Linked DNA regions of Methylomagnum ishizawai. The protein of the gene in region 1 interacts with the protein of each later gene in a pairwise test. Links are inferred from orthologs where the notes say so. Each region holds a gene or a part of one and is shown on either strand. Other genes may lie near its edges.

Region 1 (11,994 bases):
CTGTCCGAATTCCCACCCGGCACCGAACCCAAGGCCGGCAATTTCCCACGCCGCAACCGCATCATCAGCGGTTTATCGCTGGGCACCTTGGTGGTCGAGGCCGCCGAGCAATCCGGTTCCCTCATCACGGCGCGGCTGGCCCTGGAACAAGGCCGGGAAGTATTCGCCGTGCCGGGTTCGATTTATAGCCCGGTTTCCAAAGGCTGCAACGACCTCATCCAAGACGGTGCCAAGCTGGTGCAATCGGTGCGGGATATCGTCGAGGAATTCGGCCCGACGACCCTGCCCGGACGCCCGGAACCCCCGCCACTGCCTCCGCCCGGCGGCGACGAACCCCATTGGGCGCTCTTGAAATTTATTGCGTACGACCCAACCTCCGTGGATACTCTAGTGGCGGTCACTGGGGAGAGCCCGGAATCCATCGCCGCCATGTTGCTGATGCTCGAACTGCAAGGCTACGTGGAATCCGCGCCCGGAGGATGCTATGTCCGGATCAAATAAGCCCCAGCCCGTTATCCATCCAGCGTGAGATCACTAGATGATGAAAGAAAACGTATTCGATGTGTTGATTTACCTGTTCGAGAATTATATGGACGGGGAAATCGATCCGGCGCCCGATCCCGACGTGATCCGCACCGAATTGCTCGAAGCCGGTTTTCCGCAACCGGAAATCAACAAGGCGTTCGACTGGTTGGAATCGCTCACCGAGCGCCACGCCATCAAATCCGTCTCATCCCCCGCGTTCCGGGTGTTCTGCGAACAGGAGATGGCCAAGCTCGATGCCGAATGCCGCGGCCTCCTCCTGTTCCTAGAGCAAAGCGGCATCCTCACCCCCGAAAGCCGCGAACTGGTGATCGACCGCGTCATGGCCTTCAACGAGGAATCCATCTCGCTGGAAAACCTCAAATGGGTGGTGCTGATGGTGTTGTTCAGCCAGCCGGACGAGGAAATCGCCTTCGCCCGCATGGAAACGCTGGTCTACGAAACCCTGCCCACCTATCTGCATTGACCCCCTAAGAATCCCCGCCGTCCGGCGGCATCTTCCATCCCGTGGGGATGGCCCTATTCAACGCCGGGAACGCCCGTCCGTTCCCGCCGAGTCCCAAGCTAGAGTTCGATGAGTCAGAATCTGGTCATAGTCGAATCGCCGGCCAAAGCCAAAACCATAGAGAAGTACCTGGGCAAGGACTTCCAGGTGCAGGCTTCCTACGGCCATGTGCGCGACCTGGTGCCCAAGGAGGGCGCGGTCGATCCCGACAACGGTTTCGCGATGAAATACGAAGTCATCGAGAAGAACGAAAAGCACGTCCAGGCCATCGCCAAGGCCATCCGCAAGGCCGACGTGCTGTTCCTCGCCACCGACCCCGACCGCGAAGGCGAGGCCATTTCCTGGCATATCTACGAACTGCTCAAGGAACGCGAGCTCCTGGACGACAAACCCGTCCACCGGGTGGTGTTCCATGAAATCACCAAGCGGGCGGTGACCGAAGCCATCGCCCATCCCAAGCCGCTCTCGACCGACCTCATCAATGCCCAGCAGGCCCGCCGCGCCCTGGATTATCTGGTCGGCTTCAAGCTCTCGCCCTTGCTGTGGAAGAAAATCCGCCGCGGCCTCTCGGCGGGCCGGGTACAAAGCCCCGCCCTGCGCATGATCGTCGAGCGCGAACAGGAGATCGAGCGCTTCGTCACCCGCGAATATTGGACCATCGAAGCCACCGCCGCGGTCGAGGGGCAAAATCTCAAGGCCCGCCTCACCCATCTGGACGGGGAAAAGCAGGAGCAATTCAGCCTCACCCAGGAAGCGGAGGCCCATGCCGCCCGCGACGCCTTGATCGCCGCCGCCCAGGGCAAGCTCTTGGTCGCCAAGGTGGAGGAGAAGGAACGCAAGCGCAATCCCGCCGCGCCCTTCACCACTTCCACCATGCAGCAGGAAGCCGCCCGCAAGCTGGGTTTCACCACCAAGCGCACCATGACCATCGCCCAGCAGCTCTACGAGGGCATCGACCTCGGCGGCGAAAGCGTGGGGCTCATCAGCTATATGCGCACCGATTCGGTCAACCTCGCCAACGAGGCGGTGCAGGAACTGCGCGACCTCATCGCTTCTCGCTTCGGCGAAGACAAACTGCCCAAAACCCCGCCACAGTACAAGACCAAGAGCAAGAACGCCCAGGAAGCCCACGAGGCCATCCGCCCGACTTCCGCCCTGCGCATGCCGGACAAGGTCAAGCCGTTCCTGAGCCTCGAACAGTACAAGCTCTACAACCTGATTTGGCAGCGCACCGTGGCTTGCCAAATGATCCACGCCACCATCAAGACCGTATCCGCCGATTTGGCCTGCGGCGACAAGGGCGTATTCCGCGCCACCGGCTCCACCGTGGTCAATCCGGGCTTCATGAGCGTCTACCTCGAAGGCAAGGACGACGGCGCGGCCAACGAGGACGAGGAAGGCTTCCTGCCCACGCTGAAGGAAGGCCAAGCCCTCGACCTGCTGGACGTGATCGCGGGCCAGCACTTCACCGAACCGCCGCCGCGCTACACCGAGGCCAGCTTGGTCAAAACCCTGGAGGAATACGGCATAGGCCGTCCTTCCACCTACGCCGCCATCATTTCCACCTTGCAGCAGCGCCATTATGTCGAGCTGGAAAACAAGCGTTTCCGTCCGACCGACGTGGGCAGCGTGGTCAACAAATTCCTGACCGAGCATTTCACCCAATACGTGGACTACAACTTCACCGCCCTGCTGGAAGACGACCTCGACGCCGTCTCCCGTGGCGAGAAGCAATGGGTGCCGCTGATGCGGGAATTCTGGGGTCCGTTCAAATCCCTGATCGAGACCAAGGACGAAAGCCTCAAGCGGGCCGACGTGACCCATGAACAATTGGACGAACAATGCCCCGAGTGCGGCAGCCAATTGTCGATCCGGCTGGGACGTAATGGCCGCTTCGTCGGCTGCACCAACTACCCGACCTGCAAATACACCCGCAATCTCAAAGAGGATGCCGAACCGCCCCCCCCCGAGATCGTCGAAGGCAAAACCTGCCCGCTGTGCGATTCGCCGTTGGCGATCAAGACGGGCCGCTATGGCAAATTCATCGGGTGCAGCGCCTACCCCACCTGCAAGCACATCGAACCCTTGGAGAAACCCGAGGACACCGGCGTGCCCTGCCCGGAATGCCACAAGGGCAACCTCATCAAGCGCAAATCGCGGTTCGGCAAGCTGTTCTATTCCTGCCCGACCTATCCCAAATGCAAGTACGCGGCCTGGAATCCGCCGCTCAACGAGCCTTGCCCCAAATGCGGCTGGCCCATCCTCACCCTGAAGACCACCAAGCGCCGCGGCACCGAGAAAGTCTGCCCGCAAAAGGACTGCGACTACGCCGTGCCCTACGAAGGCGAGCCACTGGAAGAGGCTTCGGAAGCCTAGCCCGCCGTGATTTCCCCGTTCCAAGCCCGGTTCGCCGCCCGGCATTTGCGCCGGGGTGGACTCATCGCCTACCCGACCGAAGGCGTGTACGGCCTGGGCTGCGCCCCCCTGGACCGGGCTGCGGTCCAGCGCCTGTTGGGCCTCAAGGGCCGCTCCGCCGCCAAGGGCTTCATCCTGATCGCCGCCGGTTTCGCCCAGGTCGAACCCTTCCTCGATATTCCCAATCCCCAAGTCCACGACCGGCTGCTCGCCGCCTGGCCCGGCCCCGTGACCTTCGTGGTCCCGGCGGCGGCCTGGGTGCCGGATTGGCTGCGGGGCGCGTCCAGCAACCTGGCGGTGCGGGTCACGGCGCATCCGGGGGCGGCGGCCTTGTGCCGGACCTTCGGCGGGCCTTTGGTCTCGACCAGCGCCAACAAGAGCGGACACCCCCCGGCCCGCGGCCCGCTCGCGATCCGCAAGCATTTCCCCGCCGCCGACGCGCTGCTGGTACCGGGCCGCTTGGGCGGGGCCAGCGGTCCCACGCCGATCTACGAAGCGGTGAGCGGCAAACGGCTACGTTGAACCTTGGGCAAATTTTCGGGCGGTTTTTGCCCGACAATGGTGCGAAAGCGCCGCCTCCCTCCCATCGATTTCCCAAGATTTCCGGCTACGCCTGTTTGGCACGGAATCCGCTTATATAAGTACACCCCCCTTCAAGCGCTAATGGCGGCGCGGAAGTTCCTTGCAACGGCGTCCAGCCTCCCATCGCCCTCTCCTCGCGATGGTCCGGCGGACGCTTTTTTTTATCCGCCGGACCGTCAAAGCTTCGGCTCGCGCTTAAAAACCGAACAACTCCGCCAGCTTTTGCCCCGGCTCCGCCGCCCGCATGAACGCCTCGCCCACCAGGAAGGTCTGCACCCCGCGACCGCGCATCAAGGCCACGTCTTCCGGCGCCAGGATGCCGCTTTCGGTCACGACCAAACGTCCCGCCGGGATCATCGCCAAGAGTTCCAGCGTGGTTTCCAGGTGGACCTCGAAGCTGCGGAGGTTGCGGTTGTTGATGCCGATCATGGGCAGGTCCAGCTTCAGGGCGCGTTCCAGTTCGGCGGCATCATGGACCTCGACCAGCACATCCATCCCCAACTCGCTGGCGAGGTCGGCCAGTTCCTTCATGCGGGCATCGTCCAGCGCGGCGGCGATCAACAGGATGCAATCGGCCCCGATGGCGCGGGCCTCGACCACCTGGTAGGGATCGACCGTGAAATCCTTGCGCAACACCGACAGGGCGCAGGCGGCGCGGGCTTCCCGCAAATAGTCCTCCGAACCCTGGAAAAAATCCCGGTCGGTCAGCACCGAAAGGCAGGCCGCGCCATGGTTCGCATAACTCTGGGCGATTGCCGCGGGATAGAACTCGGGCCGCATCACGCCCTTGCTGGGCGAGGCCTTCTTGATCTCGGCGATCACGGCGGGGAGGCCCGCCGCGACCTTGGCCCGCAGCGCATCCACGAACCCACGCGGGGCATCGGCGGCGGCGGCGCGTTGCAACATGTCCTGGAAGGACACCAGGGCGAGGCGTTGGGCGATTTCCTCGGCTTTGCGGCGGAGGATTTTCTGGAGGATGTCGGGGGTCTGGCTCATGGCTTGGCGAAGGCTTGGGTGAAATGGATGAGTTGGTCCAGCTTGGCGCGGGCCGCGCCGCTGTCGATGGCGGCTTGGGCGCGTTCGACGCCCGCTTCCAGGCTGTCGGTCAAATCGGCGGCGTAGATCGCGGCCCCGGCGTTCAGCAGCACGATATCGCGGGCCGGGCCGGGCGCACCGCCCAAGACGCCGCGCACCGCGCGCAGGCTTTCCACTGCCGTATCGACGGCCAGGACTTCCAGCGGGGCGCGTTGCAGGCCGAAGCGTTCCGGGGTCAGGGTGTAGGTTTCGATCTGGCCGTTCCGCAACTCGGCGACCTGGGTGGGAGCGCCGATGCTGATTTCGTCCAACCCATCCTCGGCGTGGACCACCAGGACGTGGCTGCTGCCGAGTTCGCGCAGGGCGTTGGCCAGGGGTTCGATCCAGGCGTCCGAATACACGCCGACCAGTTGATGGCTCGCGCCCGCCGGATTGGTGAGCGGCCCCAGCAGGTTGAAGATGGTGCGGATGCCGAGTTCGCGGCGCGGCCCGATGGCGTATTTCATCGCGCCGTGGTGGCGCTGGGCGAACAAGAAGCCGAGGCCGACTTCCTCGATACAGGCCCGCACTTGGTCCGGGGTCAGGTCCAGATTGACTCCCGCCGCTTCCAACACGTCGGCGCTGCCGGATTTGCTGGAGACCGAGCGGCTGCCATGCTTGGCGACCTTGGCCCCGGCGGCGGCGACCACGAAGGCGCTGGCGGTGCTGATATTGAAGGTGCGGGCACCGTCGCCGCCGGTGCCACAGGTATCGATCAGATGTTCGTCCTTGACCGGCACCTTGGTGGACATTTCCCGCAAGACCTTGGCGGCGGCGACCACTTCGCCGACGCTTTCACCCTTGGCCCGGAGCGCCACCAGGAACGCGCCGATCTGGGCGGGGGTCGCGCCACCGCTCATGATGGTCCGCATGGCCCCGCGCATCTGGGCGGGGTCGAGGTCTTGATTATCGAGGAGGGTTTGGAGCAGGGCGGGGATGTCCATGGGGGTTCCTTGGGGGTTTAAGTAAGCGGCGGGAATTTAGGCGATATGATTAGATTATATTTACTGATATCGACATCATTGCGAAACACCCCCATCTTGCTCGGGAGCCACAGATTCCATAAGCATTGGGTCGTCAAACATATCTAGCCTTGGTTACTCCACTAAGTCGCCGCGCCGGGCCAAAACCCGGCATCCAAAGATGCGGCCAATGAAAAACACGGCTCGGCAGGAAAAACATCCTCATCGAACCGGGTTTCATCCGCCGCCAAAATCCGCGCCTTCTCGTAAGCCTTGGCGAATATCTCCGTCAATTCGCTTTTCAGCCCTGGATTATCCGCCAATATCTCGTTGATCTCGATGCGCTGGATTTTGATAGTGCGCCGCCAGCTATTGCCGCGCCGGTCGGGCTGATATTGCCATTTCAGCAGATGGGCCAGCAAAACCGCCAAGCGATTCCCCAATTCCCGCCGCTCCCGCGCCCCCATGCTGTCCAGTTCCTCGATCAAATGGCTGGTATCCAATTCGTCCCAGCGGCCTGTACGCAGTAACTCGGATTGTTGCTGGGTCCAGGTATAAAAATCCCTCTCGTATAAAGTGGCGCTCATGGCCTTACCTCGATGCTCGGGGAATGGAGGGCGAACGGGAATCCGTCCGCCCCGGATAAAACTACCGCCGCAAGAAATTCCCCAACAACTCATGCCCCTGCTCGGTCAGGATCGATTCGGGATGGAACTGCACCCCCTCGATATCCAATTCCCGATGGCGGACGCCCATGATTTCCTCGATCTTCCCGTCCTTATCCTCGGTCCAAGCGGTGATTTCCAGACACTCGGGAATAGTCGCTTGCTCGATCACCAGGGAATGATAGCGGGTGGCCTGGAACGGATTATTCAGCCCATGGAATACCCCAATATTATGGTGATAAACCATCGAGGTTTTGCCGTGCATGATGCTCTTGGCGTGGATGATATTACCGCCGAAGGCATGGCCGATACTCTGATGCCCCAGGCATACCCCCAAGATCGGATAACGCCCGGCATAGCGGCGGATGGTTTCCACCGAAATCCCCGCCTCCTTGGGCGTACAGGGGCCGGGGGAAATCACGATCTTGTCGGGGTCGATGGTTTCAATCTCTTCCACCGCAATCTGGTCATTACGCACCACCCGGACTTCCGCGCCGAGTTCGGCCAGGTATTGCACCAGGTTATAGGTGAACGAATCGTAGTTATCGATCATCAAGACTTTCATGGCTGTCCTCCTTCAAGCCCGGCTTCCGCCATCGCCACCGCCCGGAATACCGCGCGGCCTTTGTTCAAGGTTTCTTCCCATTCGTTGAGCGGCACGGAATCATGCACTACGCCCGCACCGGCCTGGATATGCAGGGTGCCGTCCTTGATGACGGCGGTGCGGATGGCGATGGCGGTGTCGAGATTGCCGGACCAGCCCACATAACCCACCGCCCCCGAATAAACCCCGCGTTTCACGGGTTCCAATTCGGCGATGATTTCCATGGCGCGGATTTTCGGGGCACCGCTGACCGTGCCAGCCGGGAAGGTGGCTTTCAATACCTCGAAAGCGTCGCTGTCCTTCGCCAACTGGCCGACCACGTTGGACACGATATGCATGACGTGCGAATAGCGCTCGATAATCATCTTATCCGTGACCTTGACCGTGCCGGTTTCGGCCACGCGGCCCGCGTCGTTGCGCCCGAGGTCGATGAGCATCAGGTGTTCGGCGATTTCCTTGGGGTCGGCCAGCAAATCCTTTTCCAAGGCCGTGTCTTCCTCCGGGGTCCGGCCACGGCGGCGGGTACCCGCGATGGGGCGCACGGTGACGGTGCCCTCTTCCAGGCGCACCAGGATTTCCGGCGAGGAACCCACGATATGGAACGCACCCAGGTTCATATGGAACATATAGGGCGAGGGATTGAGGCAACGCAGGGCGCGGTATAAATCCAAGGGCGGGGCCGAGTACGGGATCGACATGCGTTGCGACAACACCACCTGCATCACATCGCCCTCGACGATGTAGTCCTTGATGCGGCGGACGCCGTTCTCATAGCCCTCCTGGGTGAAACCGGAAACGAATTCGCTTTCCTCCACCTGCTTGGGGACTTTGAATTCGCGGGCGGGTAGGCGGTTCTGGCGCAGGCCACGGATCAGGGTATCGAGCCGGTCCTGGGCGGCGGGATAGGCATTGGGTTCGGTGGGATCGGCGTGGGTGATGACCAGCAGCCGCCCCTTGAGGTTGTCGAACACCAGCACCTCTTCCGACACCATCAACAGGATATCGGGAGCGCCGATGGGGTCGGGCTTGGCGGTGGCGAGGCGCGGTTCGATGTAATGGATGGTTTCGTAGCCGAAATAACCGACCAAACCGCCACTGAAACGCGGCAAACCCGGAATCGCGGGCACCCGGAACCGGGCGGCATACTCGCGAATCCAGTCCAGCGGATGGGCCGGGGTGGCGGTCTCGACGCGCTGGCCGTCGCGGACCACCGTGATTTCCGGGCCGCGCACGCTGATGACGGTGCGGCAAGGCAGGCCGATGATGGAATATCGCCCCCATTGCTCGCCGCCGTGGACCGACTCGAACAAATAGGTATAAGGCGCGTCGGCCAGCTTGAGATAGGCGCTTAAAGGGGTATCGAGATCGGCGAGGACTTCGCGGGCGAGGGGGATGCGGTTATAGCCTTGCTCGGCGTAGTGCTGGAACTGTTCGGGCGTCATGGTGTTTCCAATCGTGGGTTTGGCCGGGAGAATCCGGCGATAAGCCGTACCGGGCCAAGCGCTGGAACGCCGCCCGGTTATTCAGGGGTTGCGGGCTGGAGACGCCATCGTTCTAGGAGTGGGGGCATGGGGATCATGCAAGTCATGTGGGCAAAAGTAAAATCAGAGGGCCTCGAACAAACCCGGCAATTCCGCGATGGATTTCACCACCACGTCCGGCTCCAAAGCCGCGAGATCGACCGCGCCATGATACCCATAAGGCACCAGCGCCAGCATGAACCCGGCCCGGTGCGCGGCCTCGGCGTCGTTGGCCGAATCGCCCACCATCAGGCTCTGGGCAGGCGCGATGCCGAAATGGGCGGCGGTCTTGAGCAAAGGTTCCGGGTGGGGTTTGTGCTGGGCGAATTGGTCGCCACTGCCGACGAAATCGAGATAGGGCGCGAGACCGAGTTGTTCCAACAGGGTTTGGGTGAAACGGGAATGCTTGTTGGTGACGCAGGCGGTCGGGAAGCCCCCGGCCTTGATCCGCGCCAAGCCATCCCTCACCCCCGGATATAAGCGGCTCCGGTCGCACATATGCTCGGCGTAGGCGTCCATGAACCAGGCCAGGGCTTCGCGGAACCGGGGCGGTTCGCCCGCGGGCCGCACCGCGCCGGTCAGGGCGCGTTTGACCAGCATCTCGACGCCATTGCCAACCCAGCCTCGCACCCGGACCTCGCCCGCCTCCGGCAAACCCAGGCGGCCCAGCATGATATCCACCGCCTGGGCGATATCGGGGGCGCTGTCCACCAAGGTGCCATCGAGATCGAAGACAACCAGTCCGGGCCGGGCGGGCAGCATCAGTTGCGGACCTTGGCCAGTTCGTCGCGCATGGCCTGGATGATGCTGTTATAACGGTTCGGGTCGCCCGCCTGGCCCGCGCCGAACACGGCGGAACCGGCCACGAAGGTATCCACGCCCGCCCGCGCCACTTCGGCGATATTGGCCGGGCCGACGCCGCCGTCGATTTCCAGGCGGATATCGCGGCCCGAGTTGTCGATCATCTCGCGCACCTTGCGGGCCTTGTCCAGCACGTAGGGGATGAATTTCTGGCCGCCGAAACCGGGGTTGACCGACATCAACAGGATCATGTCCACCTTCGCCAAGGTATATTCCAGCACGTCGAGCGGGGTGGCCGGATTGAACACCAAGCCGCACTTGGCCCCGCCATCCTTGATGAGTTGCAGGCTGCGGTCGATATGCTCGGAGGCTTCCGGGTGGAAGGTGATATAGCTGGCCCCGGCCTTGAGGAAATCGGGGATGATACGGTCCACTGGCTTCACCATCAGATGCACGTCGATGGGAGCGGTGACGCCGTATTTGCGGAGGGCTTCGCAGACCAGGGGGCCGATGGTCAGGTTGGGCACATAATGGTTGTCCATCACATCGAAATGGACCACATCCGCGCCGGATTCGAGGACGTTCGCCACTTCCTCGCCCAAGCGGGCGAAGTCGGCGGAAAGGATGGAAGGCGCGATCCAGAAATCGTTCATGGCTGATGGCTCGTGGTTGGAATTGGAGAACAGGGCGGCGCTGGCCCTCCGGGCCTTGGAATCCGCGGTTTGCGGCCTGCCAAATGGCCGGGTATTTTTACATTTGGCTTCCGGGGGGGCAAGTTGAGGGCAGTAGCCGGGCCGTCCGCCGTCCCGGCCCAGGCACCGGGGAAACGGCTGTCGAAGGCGGATGCGGCACCCGCCCGGCTGTAATACCATCCCCCGATCTGGACAGCGCGAACGCTGGTTCCAAAAACCCCTCGACCCACCCCAACAGAACCGCCCCCCCTATGGATGTCGATGATTTCGGTGATTTATGCATGGGCTGCATGCAGGACAAGGGCAACTCGGCCCGCTGTCCCCGATGCGGTTATCGACCGGACCCGCAGCGGAATGTGTTCGCCCTGCCCTACCAGACCATCCTCAACAACAAATTCCTGATCGGACGTATCCTGGGCCATCCCGGCGGCTTCGGCATCACCTATCTGGCCTTGGATTTGGTACTACACACCCCCTTGGCGATCAAGGAATACCTGCCCCGCGGCCTGGCGGTCCGCGATACCCTGAACCTCAAGGTCGTCCCCCATGGCGGCGAGGACAGCGAGCGGTTCAATTACGGGATGGGGCAATTCCTGCAAGAGGCCCGCACCCTGTGCAAATTCAGCCACCCCAACGTGGTCCGGGTCCGGGAGTTTTTCCAACAGAACAATACCGCCTATCTCGCCATGGATTATTACGAGGGGATATCCCTGACCGAATACCTGGGGCGCAACGGCGGCAAACTCCCCGAGGCCACGGCCCTGGCCTTTATCCTGCCGATCCTCGACGGTTTGGCGGAAATCCACGCCAAGGGTTTCCTACACCGCGATATCAAACCCGCCAATATCTATCTGACCCAGGGCGGCTCCCCGATCCTGCTGGATTTCGGGGCCGCCCGCCAAGCCTTGGGCGGGCACGGCTCCCAAACCCTATCGGTGATCCTGACCCCAGGATTCGCCCCGTTCGAGCAATACCTGGAACGGGCGGAATTCGGCCCCTCCACCGATATCTATGCCGCCGGGGCCACGCTGTACTATCTCCTGACCGGGGAAAGACCCCAGGAAGCCACCCACCGCTGCCGCCGGGACGAGGTACTGCCGCCGGAACAACTGGAACCCTCGATCACGCCCGCGGTCGGCCAGGCCATCATGCGGGCTTTGGCTATCGAGCCGGAACAGCGTCCGCAAACGATCCAGGCATTCAAGGCTCTGCTCCTGGCCGGGAAAGCGGCGGCACCGGCTCCCCGTCCAACATCGCCACCACGGGAATGGTCCACGCCAGGGCGCTTGCGCCTCATCTGCCGCGAATGCGGGGAGCGCAACACGGTGCCGACCGATATCAGCCTGAGCCTGCTCGGCTGCGCGGGTTGTGGCGCGAGCCTCGCGCCGCCGTCGGCCAGGCAACGGCTTCCGGCCTGGAGCTGGCCGGCGCTGGGCGCGGCGGCGGGCGTGGGCGTATTGGTGGCGGGACTGGTGTGGTTCAGGCCGACCGGGATGGGCGGTATGGCGGAAACCTCGTGGCCACCCGCTACCCCCGGCCCCCCCCAAGGCTTGCAATCCGGCGGCAATCCCCCCTACCCGCCTCCACAAAACGCCATCGACCTCTGCCAAGGCAAGGCGCTGGACGCGGTT
Region 2 (11,771 bases), 3.5 Mb from region 1 along the record:
GTCGAAACCGGCGGCGCGGGTTTTCTCCCGGTCCTCGGGTTGGCCATAGCCGGTCAGGGCGATGATCGTTGGGCGGTCCGTGCCTGCGGATCCACGCATGGCCCGCGCCACCGCGTAGCCATCCATTCCCGGCAAGCCTATATCCAACAGCACCACCTCGGGCGGTTCGGCCAGGGCCATGGTCAGGGCGTCCGGCCCGTCATGGGCGATCCAGACCCGGTGCCCGCCGAGTCCCAGCAACAAGCCCAGGCTTTCGGCGGCGTCCTGGTTATCGTCCACGATCAGGATTTTTTTCAGCCCCGCCGGGGACGGGCCGGGGAGGGGGGCCGCCGATGGAACCGGGACGCTGTATAGCCGCCGCAGGGATACCACGAATTCGCTGCCCCGCCCCCGCCCGGCGCTGAACGCCCGCACTTCGCCGCCGTGCATCTCCACCAGGCGCCGCACCAAGGACAGGCCGATGCCCAGGCCACCCTGGGCGCGGTCCAGGCTGTGGTCGGCCTGGTAGAACAGCTCGAACAAATTGGGCAGGCAGGCCGGGTCGATGCCGCAGCCGGTGTCGCGGACCCGGATGTCCACATGGCCGGGCCGGGCTTCCAGGGCCAGGGTGATGCGCCCGCCCTCGCCGGTGTATTTGGCGGCGTTGTTGAGCAGGTTGGCGATCACCTGGGCCAGCCGGATGCGGTCGCCTTCGATCCAGATCGGCTCGCGGGGCGCGGCCAGGGAGAAACGCTGGTGGCGGGATTCGAACAGCGGGCGGCTGGTTTCCACCGCTTGCCGGGCCACCTCCTGGAGCGCCAGGGGTTCCCGCTTGAGTTCGATGCGGCCATGGTTGATGCGGGATACGTCCAGAAGGTCGTCGATCAAGCGGGTCAGATGCTCGACCTGGCGCTCGACCACTCCCCGGCACCAAGCGGCCCGCACGGGCAGGCCGTCCGTGTGGCCCATGATCTTGAGCGCGTTGCCGATGGGGGCCAGGGGATTGCGGAGTTCATGGGCCAGCATGGCGATGAATTCATCCTTGCGGCGGTCGGCCTCGCGTAGCTGCCGGGCCTGTTCGGCCAGCTTGACCTCGATCCGCTTGTATTCGGTGATGCGGCTATGGGCCACCACCGCGCCCCGGATATCCGGGCCCAAGGGAGTGACTTTCATGCTGTACCACTCCTCTTGGTCCGGGATATGGCAGGGATATTCCAGTTGGAAACAGGGTAGCGCCCCGTCCAGCACCGCCCGGATGCCGTCATGGGCTTCCAGGACGTGTTCGGAAGACGGGCCCTGGCAGGCGCGGCAGACTTCCAGGTAGTTGGTGCCGATCCCGGTGCGGGGAGCGGGCCTGCCGGGTTCGGAGCCGCGGGCCAGGGCCGAGCTATGCCAAGGCGCGTTGACTTCGACGATGACGCCGTCGCGGTCCAGCACGGCGATCTGCGCCTCCATGGAATCCAGCACCGCCCGTTTGAAATCCCGGCTTTCGCGCAGCAGCGCCTCGGTCCGCTTGAACGGGGTGATTTCCAGGACCGCCGCGCCCAGGCCGACCAGGGCCGTCTCCACCCGCAGTGGAAAATAGCCGGCCAGCCAATGCCGGGTGATGCCGGGTTCCGCCGCCGTCTCGCCGCTGAGTTCGAGATCGACCAGCGCTTCCCCGTTATCCAACACCCGTTGTAAGACCGGGGCCAAGCCCGGCCAGAGTTCCGGGAGGACCTCCGCGACGCTCCGGCCCAGATGGGCGTCGACCGGCAGGCCGTTCATATCGGCCAGGGCGGAATTGATCTGGACGTAGCGGAGTTCCAGGTCGAGGCAGGCCAGGCCGATGGGGGCGGTGGCCAGCAGGGCGTGTTTCGAGGCCAGGGCGTGTTCGGTCTGTTTATATTCATGGATATCGTCGCAGGTGCCCAACCAATGCGCGATCCCGTCCCCGGCATCGGGCAGCGGTTTGCCCACGATCCTGAACCAGCGGTAAGCGCCGTCGCGCCGCCGCAGCCGGGCCTCGACGGCATAGGGCCGGGACTCGGTCCACGCCGCCCCGAGGACCGGGCCGTCCTCGGGGTGGACCCAGGCCGACCAATCCGCGCCGGCCGGGTCGGCACCCATATAATCCCGCCCGGCGTGGTTGAAATGGACGGCACCGCCGTCCGGGTCCGCGACCCAAACGATGTGGGGTAGCTCGTCCAGCCAGGGGTTGTCGGCGAATTCCGGTGATGGGGCGGGGGGGTGGCTGGGAGGATGGGAGGCGTCTTGGGATTCCGGCTGCTTCAATATGTGCGCTCCGTGTCCGCCGGGTGCGAGGGGGGAGGGGACGAGGATACTATTCCGCTCCACCGCCCACCACCCTATTCAAGGATGGAACGGCCACATCCAGGGAATCACGATCAAGGCCACGATCCCCATCAGGAGATTCAAAGGCACGCCGAACAGCACGAAATCGCGGAACTGATAACCGCCGGGACCGTAGACCATCAGGTTGGTCTGGTAACCGATGGGCGTGGAGAAGCCCATGGAGGCGGCGACCATCACCGCGACCACGAACGGCCAGAAGCTCACGCCCAGCTTGTCGGCGATGGCGAGGGCCAGGGGGAACATCAGGACCGCCACCGAGTTGTTGCTGAGCAGTTCGGTCAGCACCACGGTGAGGAAATAGAACAGGGCCAGCGCCAGCCAGGGTTCGCCGCCCACCAGGGCCAGGAAGCCGTGCGCCACCCCCGACGCCGCCCCGCTGAGTTCCAGGGCTTTGCCGAGGCCGAACGAGGCGGCGATGGCGAGCAAGACCTGTCCGTCCAGGCTCTTGCGGGCTTCCGACACCGAACAGCAGCCGGTCAACAGCATGGCGCTCGCGCCCAGCATGGCGGCCTTCAGCATCGACAGCCATTCCAGGCTGGCGCTCGCCACCACCGCCGTCAGGATCAACCACGCCAGCGTGGCGCGTTCGTGCCGCACCGGGATGTAGTCCGACACCTGGCTGATCAGCAGGAAGTCGTTGGAATTGCGGTGGCGTTCCAGGAACGGCGGGCGGGCGTCCAGCAGCAAGGTGTCGGAGGCTTCCAGGCGGATTTGGCCGAGCTTGCCTTCCAGGCGCTGGCCGTTGCGGGCGATGGCGATGACCGAACTGCCATAGGCCATGCGGAACCGGCCTTCCTTCAAGGTCTTGCCGATCAAGGCGCAATGCGGCGAGATCACGGCCTCGACCAGGACGCGCTCGCGGTGGGTCCGGTCTTCCAGGGTGAAGGCGTGGTCCATGCTGGGCCGGAGGCCCTTGATGCGCTGCAATTCCACCACCGAATCGCCCACCCCGGCGAACACCAGCCGGTCCCCCGCCTGTAAGCGCTCGTAAGGCCCGACCGCCGCCAACACTTCCTCGCCGCGCCCGATCTCGACCAGGTACAAGCCCTGCAAATGGCGCAACCCGGCTTCCTCGATGGTTTTGCCGACCAAGGGGCCGTTGTCTTCCACCGCCATTTCCACGGTGTATTCCTTGGGATTCTCGAACACGGCGCTGGCGGGCTTGCGTTCCGGCAGGCAACGCGGGGCCAGCAACCAGATGTACAGAATGCCCAGCACCGAACAGGGAATCCCCACCCAGGCGATATCGAACAAGCCCAGATGGCCCTTGTTGCCGCTGACCAGGAGGCCGTTGACGATCAGGTTGGTGCTGGTGCCGATCAAGGTGATGGTGCCGCCGAACACCGCGGCATAGCTCAGGGGGATCAGTAACTTGGACGGCGAGACTTGCAGGCGCTTGGCCCAGGTCAACACCGCCGGCAGGAAGATCGCCACCAGGGGCGTGTTGTTCATGAAGGCGCTGACCGTGGCCACCGGCACCGTCAGCCGCAGCAATGCGCCGCGCAGGGTCTTGGGCCGCCCCAGGACGTACTGCACCAATAGGTCCACGCCGCCGGTCTCGCGGATGCCGGCCACCACCACATACATCAGGGCCACGGTGATCATGCCCTCGTTGGCGAAACCGCCCAGGGCTTGCTCGGGCGTCAACACGCCAAACATGAGCAAGGCCACCACCCCGCCCATCAGGATCAATTCCGGTGCCGCCGCCGTGGACAGCAGGAAAACCAAGCACCCCGATACCACGCCGACCGCGATCCAGGCTTGAGTACCCATCGAATTGCCCCTCCCTATTTGAACGATGATCTTGGATGATTTGAATAAGATGACGGATTTTAGGGGGATAGGCGGCAGGGTAGAAGCCGGGGCGGAGGGTTTCCGAACCCGGAACCGCCGGTAAAATTCCCGATTTTGCCATGTTTTGGGGTGCGATACCGTGAATCTACGCAAGCTGTTGGCGCTATGGGCGCTGTTCGCCGGGGTGTGGCGCTGGGGCCGCGGCAATCCCGTGGCCTTGTTGTTGGCGCTGGCCGGACTGGGGGGCTGGTATGGCTACGAAGCGCTATATGTCCGGCCACAGATGGCCTATCTGGGCCTGCCGCAAGCCACCCGTTGGGCCGATCCCATGACCTGGACGCGGGTGTTCCGCAACCAGGGCTATCTGGCGGGTTACTCGGAATTGCGCGGCGATCCTTTGTGGGTGATCTACGCCCTTTCGGCCCCGCCCGCCGACGCCCCGCACCTCAAGCGCCTCAACCGTTTCATCGCCGACGGGCGCAGCCTGACCCGTATCGGCCACGACGATTACGACAAGAGCGGCTACGACCGCGGCCACATGGCCCCGAACCATGCCATCAGCCTGCTGTATGGCCGGGCCGGCCAGCGCGATACCTTCCTGATGACCAATATCGTGCCGCAGACGGCGGCGCTGAACGAACGGGTGTGGGAACGGCTGGAAGAAATGGAACTGGACCGGCTGGCCCCGCGCCTCGGCAAGCTGTGGGTCGTCACCGGGCCGGTGTTCGAGGGCGGCACCGAACGGCTCAAATCGGCGTTCCGGGTCGAGGTGCCGGATGCCTGCTACAAGATTTACGCGGCCCAGGGCGCGGACGGCGCGCCCCGGTTCCTGGCCGTGGTGGTGCCGCAGACGGTGCGGGGCAACGAGTCGCTGGATCGTTTCGTGGTGACGGTGGACGAGGTGGAGCGCCGTACCGGCTTCGATTTTTTCCCCGGACTCGATCCCAAGCTCGAACCCGCGGCGGAAGGCAAGATCGATCCGGTGTTCTGGCAGGTGGGGGAATGGGCGGCGGTGGCCGGGCGCTACGGCGACAGGAAGGGCAAATTCACGGGGAGGGAGTGAGGCGCCGGGCGGATGGCCCGTCCGGCGCGGGGGCCTAGGGCGCGGCCTTCAGGTGGGTGACGGCTTCCTCGGCGGCTTTGCCCGCGAGGTCGGCATGGCCCATCTTGCCATGTTCGATAGCGCTGTCGAGGCTCTTGTCGGCGGCTTCGAAATGCGGGCTGGCTTTCTCCTTCTCGGCGGCCTCGACATGGGGTTTGGCGGCTTCGGCGTGGGTGACCACGGCCGGGGCATCGCCTTTCTTGCCGCTTTCGGCGGCGGCCTCGGCGTGTTTCAGGGCTTCGGCCTTGTGGTTCTCGGCGGCGATGGCTGGGTTCAGGGCCAGCAGCGCGGCCAGGACGCCGACCTTCAGACTGAACAGGTTGATTCCACGCATAGCATCCTCCATTGGGATTATTGGTATTGCCCCGTGGTGCGGGGTGGGTGTGCGACCCTTATGGGCTGGGTCGGCTCGCCGGGGACCGGGTCCGGTCGCCTGGCAAGTGAGCCTTAGACCGGCCTCCAGCCCGGTTGCTGCATCCCGCGTCCAAAAACCTGGGACCGGGCTATTGGGCGGCTTTGAGGTGGGTGACGGCTTCGTGGGCGGCGGCTCTGGCTTCTTCGCCTCCGCCGTATTCGCCCTGGCGGATGGCTTGGTTCAGGCTGTCCAGCGCGGCCTTGAGGTGGGGATTGTCGGGACTTTGGCCCAGCGCCGCCTCGACTTCGGTTTTCGCCAGTTGCGCGTGCTGGGCGACTACGCTGGCATCGCCTTTCTTGCCGCTTCTAGCGGCTTCCTTGGCGTGTTTGAGGGCCGCCTGGATGTGTTGTTTGCCGGTTTCCGGCGATTTCCCGGCTTCCGGCGCGGCTTCGGCCTGGGCGGGCGAGGCGGGGAGGAGGGTCGGGGTAGCGACCAGCGCGGCGGCGAACGCCGCCCATAATCCGGCTGCGGTCCTGGTGGGCATGGTGGTGGCTCCTTGCTGAGTGCGGGGGAAGGTGGCGCGGATTATGGGCGGGTGGATAGGGGGCGTCTCTACGGATGATTACTGCGCCCGGCTCTCCACCATGATGCAGCGCCGGGCCACGTATGCGAAGCCGTGCGCGTCCAAGAACCCCAGGATCGCCGCGTCCTCGGCCCCCGGTTGTAACCACACCCGTTGCAGCCCAAGCGCCAGGCATTCGCGCAACACCGCGAGGCCGATGGTGGGCGGAACCACCAGGTTCACCCAATCCGGTTTCTCGGGCAAATCACCGAGCTTGGCATAGGTCGGGTCGCCGTCCACCGTGGCGCGGCGTGGATTGACGGGATAAACCCGGTAGCCCTTGCGCTTAAGGTCGCGGTAGATGGCCGCGCCGAATTTGCCGGGATCGTCGGTCGCGCCGACCAGGGCGATGCGGAGGCCGGGGGTGTCGAGGTGTCCGATCAAGTCCATGGAATCTCCCCGGGGTCAGGGTTTGCCGCCGAACCGGGCCAGGAAGGCCGGGGCTTCCGGCGCGGGGAGCTTCACGGTCAAATCCACCCGCGCCCCGAAGTCCTTGGCCAGGATTTCCCCGCCCGCCTTGCCCAGGGCGTAGGTCAGCGGTTGAAGGTCGGGATAGGCGATGCTCAGGCGGATGTGGGTGTATTCGACATAGGGGATGAGCCGGGCGGCTTCCAAGGCCAGTTTCGCGGTGCCGCCATAGGCCCGCACCAAGCCGCCCGCTCCCAGCTTGATCCCGCCGAAATAGCGGATCACCGCCACCACGGCGTTCACCACGGCGAAGCCTTCCAGATGGGCCAGGATCGGCCGTCCCGCCGTGCCGCCGGGTTCGCCCGCGTCGGTGCAATAGGTGGCGAGCCCCTGCCCGGTCTGGATGCGGTAGGCGAAGGCCAGATGATGGGCGTCGGCGTGTTGGCGGGCGACCTGGGACAGCCGCGCCCGCAGTTCGCGCTCGTCGGCGCAGGGCAGGGCGAAGCCGATGAAGCGGGAATGGTTGACGGTGTGGTGGACTTCGGAGCTTTGTTCGATCAACAGCATGGCAGGCCGGGCCGTGGGGCGTGGAGCGGGGACCGCCATCATAGGGCAAGGCCCGCGCTTCCGGTAAACTGTCGGATAGAGCGCGACGGCGCTCGGACACGAGGTAAGTATGCATGGGGAATTCGGTGGCGGCGCTGGCCTTGCGCGAGGTATTGGACGCGGCTCCCTGCGGGGCCGTGATCGTCGAAGCCGGGCGGATCGCCTGGGCGAACCGGCGCTGGGCGGCTTGGTGCGGCGGTGAACCTGTGGCGCTGGTCGGGCTGGATTGGACGGCACCCCCGGTCGCGGCTTGGTTCGGCGCGGCCACCGAAGGCACGCTTGAGACGGTGGCCGGAGCCATCCATTGGCGGCGTACCCAGACGCCCTTGGCGGCGGGCGGCACCGCCTATTTCTTCGAGGACATGGGCGCGGAGGCGCGGCTGGCCCAGGAACGCGACCAATACCGCGCCCTGGCCCAGAGCCTCGAAACCCGCGATCCCGCAACCGGCGTCCTCAACCTCCGGGCCATCCTACAGGCGCTGGAAAATCAAATGGGCCGCAGCCGCCGCTACGGCAATCCGCTGGCGGCGATTCTCTTGCGCGTCCTGCCGCCGGACGGCGAACCCGATCCCGAAGCGCTCAAGCGCGTCGCCCAGGAATTGAACGCCGAACTGCGCTGGGCCGACCAGATTGGCCGTTTCGACGCCAACTCGTTCCTAGTGGTGCTGCCGGAAACCCGGTTGGCCGCCGCCGAGGCGCTGGCCGCCAAGCTCGGGGCGGAACGGGCGGCGCGGGTCCGGGCCGGGGGCGGGTCCATCGCGGTGTCCGCCACCGATTGGCGCACCGGCGACGACGCCCGCAAGCTCCTGCGGCGGTTGTTGCCCACCCCGCCCCAGCGCTGAGGCCGGGGCATGTCCGGTCCCGACGCCCGTCCCATCCATCTTGGCGTTCCCGGCGAGGACATCGACCGCCGCGACCTCGCCACCGTGGTGCGCCGCTTCAAGAACCTGCACCGTCTGCAAGCCCAGCATATCCAGGAATGCCAGACCCTCCGCCAGCGCGAATTCCTCGACCTCCTGCCCTTGCTGTTCCATTGCAACCATCCCAACCTGCCGGGTTTCGTCAGCCTCGACACCCCGGCCGGACTCCCGGATTATCAACCGGGCCGTGCCACTTTGCGCTGCGCCGCCCGGCTCTCCAAAAGCTTCGAGACCCGTAGCCGCGCCCTGCGCCCGGAATATCCCATCGACGCCCTCTACCTCATGGGCAGTGTCGGCAGCATCGCCTATTCCCGCAAAAGCGACCTCGATATCTGGCTGTGCCACCGGCCCGGCCTGGCCGCATCCGGCTTGGAAGAACTGCACCGCAAGGCGGCGGGGATCGAGCAATGGGCCGCGTCCCTGGGCTTGGAAGCCCATATCTTCTTCATCGACAGCGAACTGTTCCGGCAAGGCCAGGGCACGCCGGTCTCGACCGAGAGCTGCGGCAGCGTGCAGCGTCATTTGCTGTTGGAGGAGTTCTACCGCACCAGCGTGTGGCTGGCGGGCCGGATTCCGGGCTGGTGGCTGGTGCCGCCGGAGCAAGAGGACCGCCATGACGAATACCTCCGCCATTTGATCGACAACCGCTTCGTCAACGCCGACGATTTGATCGATTTCGGCGGGCTGGAACAGGTGCGGGCCGAGGAATTCCTGGGCGGGGCGCTGTGGCATTTGAACAAGGCCATCGCCTCCCCGCACAAATCCCTGCTTAAACTGCTGCTGATGGAGAGCTACAGCGCCGAATACCCGCGCATCGAATGGCTTTGCACCCGCTTGAAGGCGGCTTTGTACCAGGACCGTACCGATAGCGAGGAACTCGATTCCTATCTCCTGATGTACCGCAAGGTCGAGCGCTACCTGCTCGGGCGCGGCGAAAGCGCCCGGCTGGAATTGGCCCGCCAAAGCTTCTACCTCAAGATCAACGGGCTGATGGCGGCGGTGACGGCGGCTCCCGCCGAGAAGGCGCGGCGGCGCGAAGTCCTGGCCCGGATGGTGCGCGATTGGGGTTGGACCCCCGCCCGGCTCAAAGCCATCGAACAGCGCCGCCGTTGGCGCGTCGTGGCGGCCTTGGAAGAACAGAAAGCCATCGCCGGCGAACTGCGCCTGAGCTATGAAGGGATGCGCCGGTTCGCCTTGCTGCATTCGGGCGGACGGGCCTTGGTGGGCGAGGAAATCATCCGGCTGGGGCGGCGCATGGCCGCCGCGCTGGAACGCAAGCCGGGTAAGATCGACACGCTCTGCCTGGACGGCGGTGACCATATCGAGCCGGAGGACTACGCCTTGCAAGAAATCCGGCTGGCCGATGGTGAACCGGGCTGGGCGCTATCGCTGCGGCGTACGGGCGCCGCCGCCGCGCCGCCCATCCTCCGCAAAACCCGGAGCCTCCTGGAAAACCTCACCTGGCTGGTGCATAACGGCCTGTACCGCCCATCGATGAATCCGTTCCTGGAAACCCAGAACAGCGTATTCGGCCCTGCGGAGCTGAGGCAGGTATGCGACGCCCTGGCCGGGGTATTCAAGGCGCAACGGGCGGAATCGGAAACCCTGGACGAATACACCCGCCCCCCCCGCGCCGTGGCCGTGGCCTTGTTCATCAACCTGGGCGTGGATGCCGAGGCCCAGCGCCGCGATAACCTGCGGCCTGCCAGCAACCGCTACGACGCCCTGAGCTATGGCTATGAGCGGGCCAACCTGATCGACCGGGTCGATGCCTTGATCCTGACTTCCTGGCGCGAAATCCTGGTCCATCAATACCTGGGCTTGAGCGGGCTGTTTGCCTGCTTGGCCGAACTGGTCGGCGAATCCGGCGGGGCCGCCCCGGAATTCCACGGTTTTTGCTTTTCCACCACCCGCGCCCGCACCATCGCGGGCCGGGTCGAAACCTTGTACCGCGACCTGCGGGCGGCGTTCGGCACGGGCGCGGCGCGTTACCTGGTACGGGGCGGGCGCTCTTATTTCTTGTTCGAGCGCCTGCCTTTGGGAGTGGAGTTCCGGGAGATTCCCGACGAGGACCGGCTTTATACCGAGCTGGCCGAGCCCAGGGCGGCCTTCGCGCCCTTGAGCTTCGATCCGGCCCTGGCGGGCGATGGGCCGGACCCTTTGCCCGCGCTCTACCGGCGCAACAAGCCGGGGGCGGTCCAGGTATTCTGCCTGGTGGAGGCGGCGCAGGTGCGGGTGTTCGTCCTGGACGAGCGCGGCTCCTTGTTCCATCGGGTCCACGAACCTTTGGGACCGTCGGTGGTGCTGGGACCGTATGCGGTGTTCCTGGAAGCGGTGGCGCAGCGTTATGTGCTGGCGGCGGCGGGGATCGAGTATTACCTGGTCGAGCGCGATGGCGCGGGGGAATATGCCGTGCGGCCCGCCGGGTTCCCGCCGGGGGCGGTCGGCAAAAAGATCGAGGTGCGGGTGTTCGCCCAGGAGATCGGGCCGGGGCGGGCGGCGTATACCATCGCCTGCGACGACCGGGAGTTTTCGTCCATGGAGAGCGGGCGGGATGTGTTCGCGGCGGCGGCAGAACACATCCTGGCCTTGCGCCGGAGCGGGCTGCGCTATCCGATCTATATCAGCGATATCGACCTGCCCTTGTCGATCCTGGGGGTCGAGACGGCGGAGCAGCTCCAGACCGTACATTTCCTGTTGTACAAGCGCAAGATCGAGCAGCGCTTGAACCAGCCCAGGCCGTAGCTCGGGCGCTAAAAAAACGGCGGTGGGTCGTTCCCACCGCCGTTTTTTAGCGGGAAGCCGCCGTCCCGGCTCAGTGCTGCATCCCTTGCATGGCGGGGTCGCCGCTATTGGAGCCAGCGCCACCGCCCATGCCGGACATATCGTGCCCGCCATGGCCGCCCCGGCTGACGCCGCCGGCGCTCTGGCCCGCGCCGCTGCCACCGCCGCCCGCGCCCGCGCTCACGCCTTCGCGCTGCCTAAGGCCGATGGCCGCGCCGGACGCCTTGGCGATGTTTTCGGCGGTCAGCCCGCCCAGGGTCAGGGCGGAATCCACCACGATGGTGGTCACGTCGGTGATGTCCATGCGGTCGGCCAGCGGGCTGGTCACCACGGCCTTGACCGGGCCGACCACGTCATTCGCGGGTGGGGTCGCGGTCAGCACGATGGGATAGAGGGTACCGGCCGGCACGGTGAGGTTGTAATGGTTGGAATTGCCGGACAGCGGGGTGCTGACGATGAGCTTGCCGTTCTTGTCGTGGACTTCGACCTTGCCGTCCATGATCGGGCCGTGCTGGTCCTGGACATTGCCGGCGATATGGGCCTCCTCGCTGGCGGGGGCCGAGACGCCGCCGCCGCCGCTCTGGCCGCTGTCGCAGCCCGCCGCGAACACCGCGGCCAGCGCGATGGACAGGGCGCACAGGCCGCTTTTCAGGAGGGGGAAGGACTGTGTGGAGTGTGGTTGGGTCATGGTTCTGAGGCCAATGTTTGAAGTGGGGCGATCCGGTCGGGGTTGCGGAACCACCGGCGGTTTTTGGTTTTTTTCCGGGCGGGAAAGGCGGTGGACAGCGGTATCGACCGGCGTTGCAAGGCGCGGGGTTTATAGCATATCGCCCGCTGTTTTGTAAT

The links.
Region 2: the proteins of topA (region 1) and B9N93_RS20140 interact in binary tests that used the Escherichia coli proteins (3 or more experiments, as listed by UniProt). The link is inferred for Methylomagnum ishizawai from one-to-one orthologs.

What each region holds. Positions count from the first base shown.
Region 1 is NZ_FXAM01000001.1:962,666-974,659, reverse strand. Bases 729-3,770 are described here. They hold topA (type I DNA topoisomerase), read left to right. Parts: upstream 729-1,117; coding sequence 1,118-3,424; downstream 3,425-3,770. Other genes in these bases: B9N93_RS04415 (L-threonylcarbamoyladenylate synthase type 1 TsaC), read left to right, coding at 3,431-3,770; B9N93_RS04425 (Smg family protein), read left to right, coding at 729-1,009. In the rest of the region: DNA-processing protein DprA, read left to right, coding at 1-501; more of B9N93_RS04425, read left to right, coding at 542-728; more of B9N93_RS04415, read left to right, coding at 3,771-3,985; indole-3-glycerol phosphate synthase TrpC, read right to left, coding at 4,241-5,041; trpD (anthranilate phosphoribosyltransferase), read right to left, coding at 5,038-6,063; B9N93_RS04400 (DUF29 domain-containing protein), read right to left, coding at 6,225-6,668; B9N93_RS04395 (anthranilate synthase component II), read right to left, coding at 6,730-7,311; trpE (anthranilate synthase component I), read right to left, coding at 7,308-8,792; B9N93_RS04385 (phosphoglycolate phosphatase), read right to left, coding at 8,955-9,632; rpe (ribulose-phosphate 3-epimerase), read right to left, coding at 9,632-10,324; B9N93_RS04375 (serine/threonine protein kinase), read left to right, coding at 10,645-11,994. UniProt on the Escherichia coli protein: Releases the supercoiling and torsional tension of DNA, which is introduced during the DNA replication and transcription, by transiently cleaving and rejoining one strand of the DNA duplex.
Region 2 is NZ_FXAM01000001.1:4,465,255-4,477,025, reverse strand. Bases 5,398-8,216 are described here. They hold B9N93_RS20140 (IMPACT family protein), read right to left. Parts: upstream 7,183-8,216; coding sequence 6,613-7,182; downstream 5,398-6,612. Other genes in these bases: B9N93_RS20130 (class I adenylate cyclase), read left to right, coding at 8,073-8,216; B9N93_RS20135 (GGDEF domain-containing protein), read left to right, coding at 7,296-8,063; B9N93_RS20145 (CoA-binding protein), read right to left, coding at 6,208-6,597; smbP (small metal-binding protein SmbP), read right to left, coding at 5,734-6,129; smbP (small metal-binding protein SmbP), read right to left, coding at 5,398-5,564. Also shown: B9N93_RS20170 (hybrid sensor histidine kinase/response regulator), read right to left, coding at 1-2,253; B9N93_RS20165 (SLC13 family permease), read right to left, coding at 2,332-4,107; B9N93_RS20160 (DNA/RNA non-specific endonuclease), read left to right, coding at 4,268-5,191; more of smbP, read right to left, coding at 5,226-5,397; more of B9N93_RS20130, read left to right, coding at 8,217-10,886; B9N93_RS20125 (hypothetical protein), read right to left, coding at 10,957-11,613.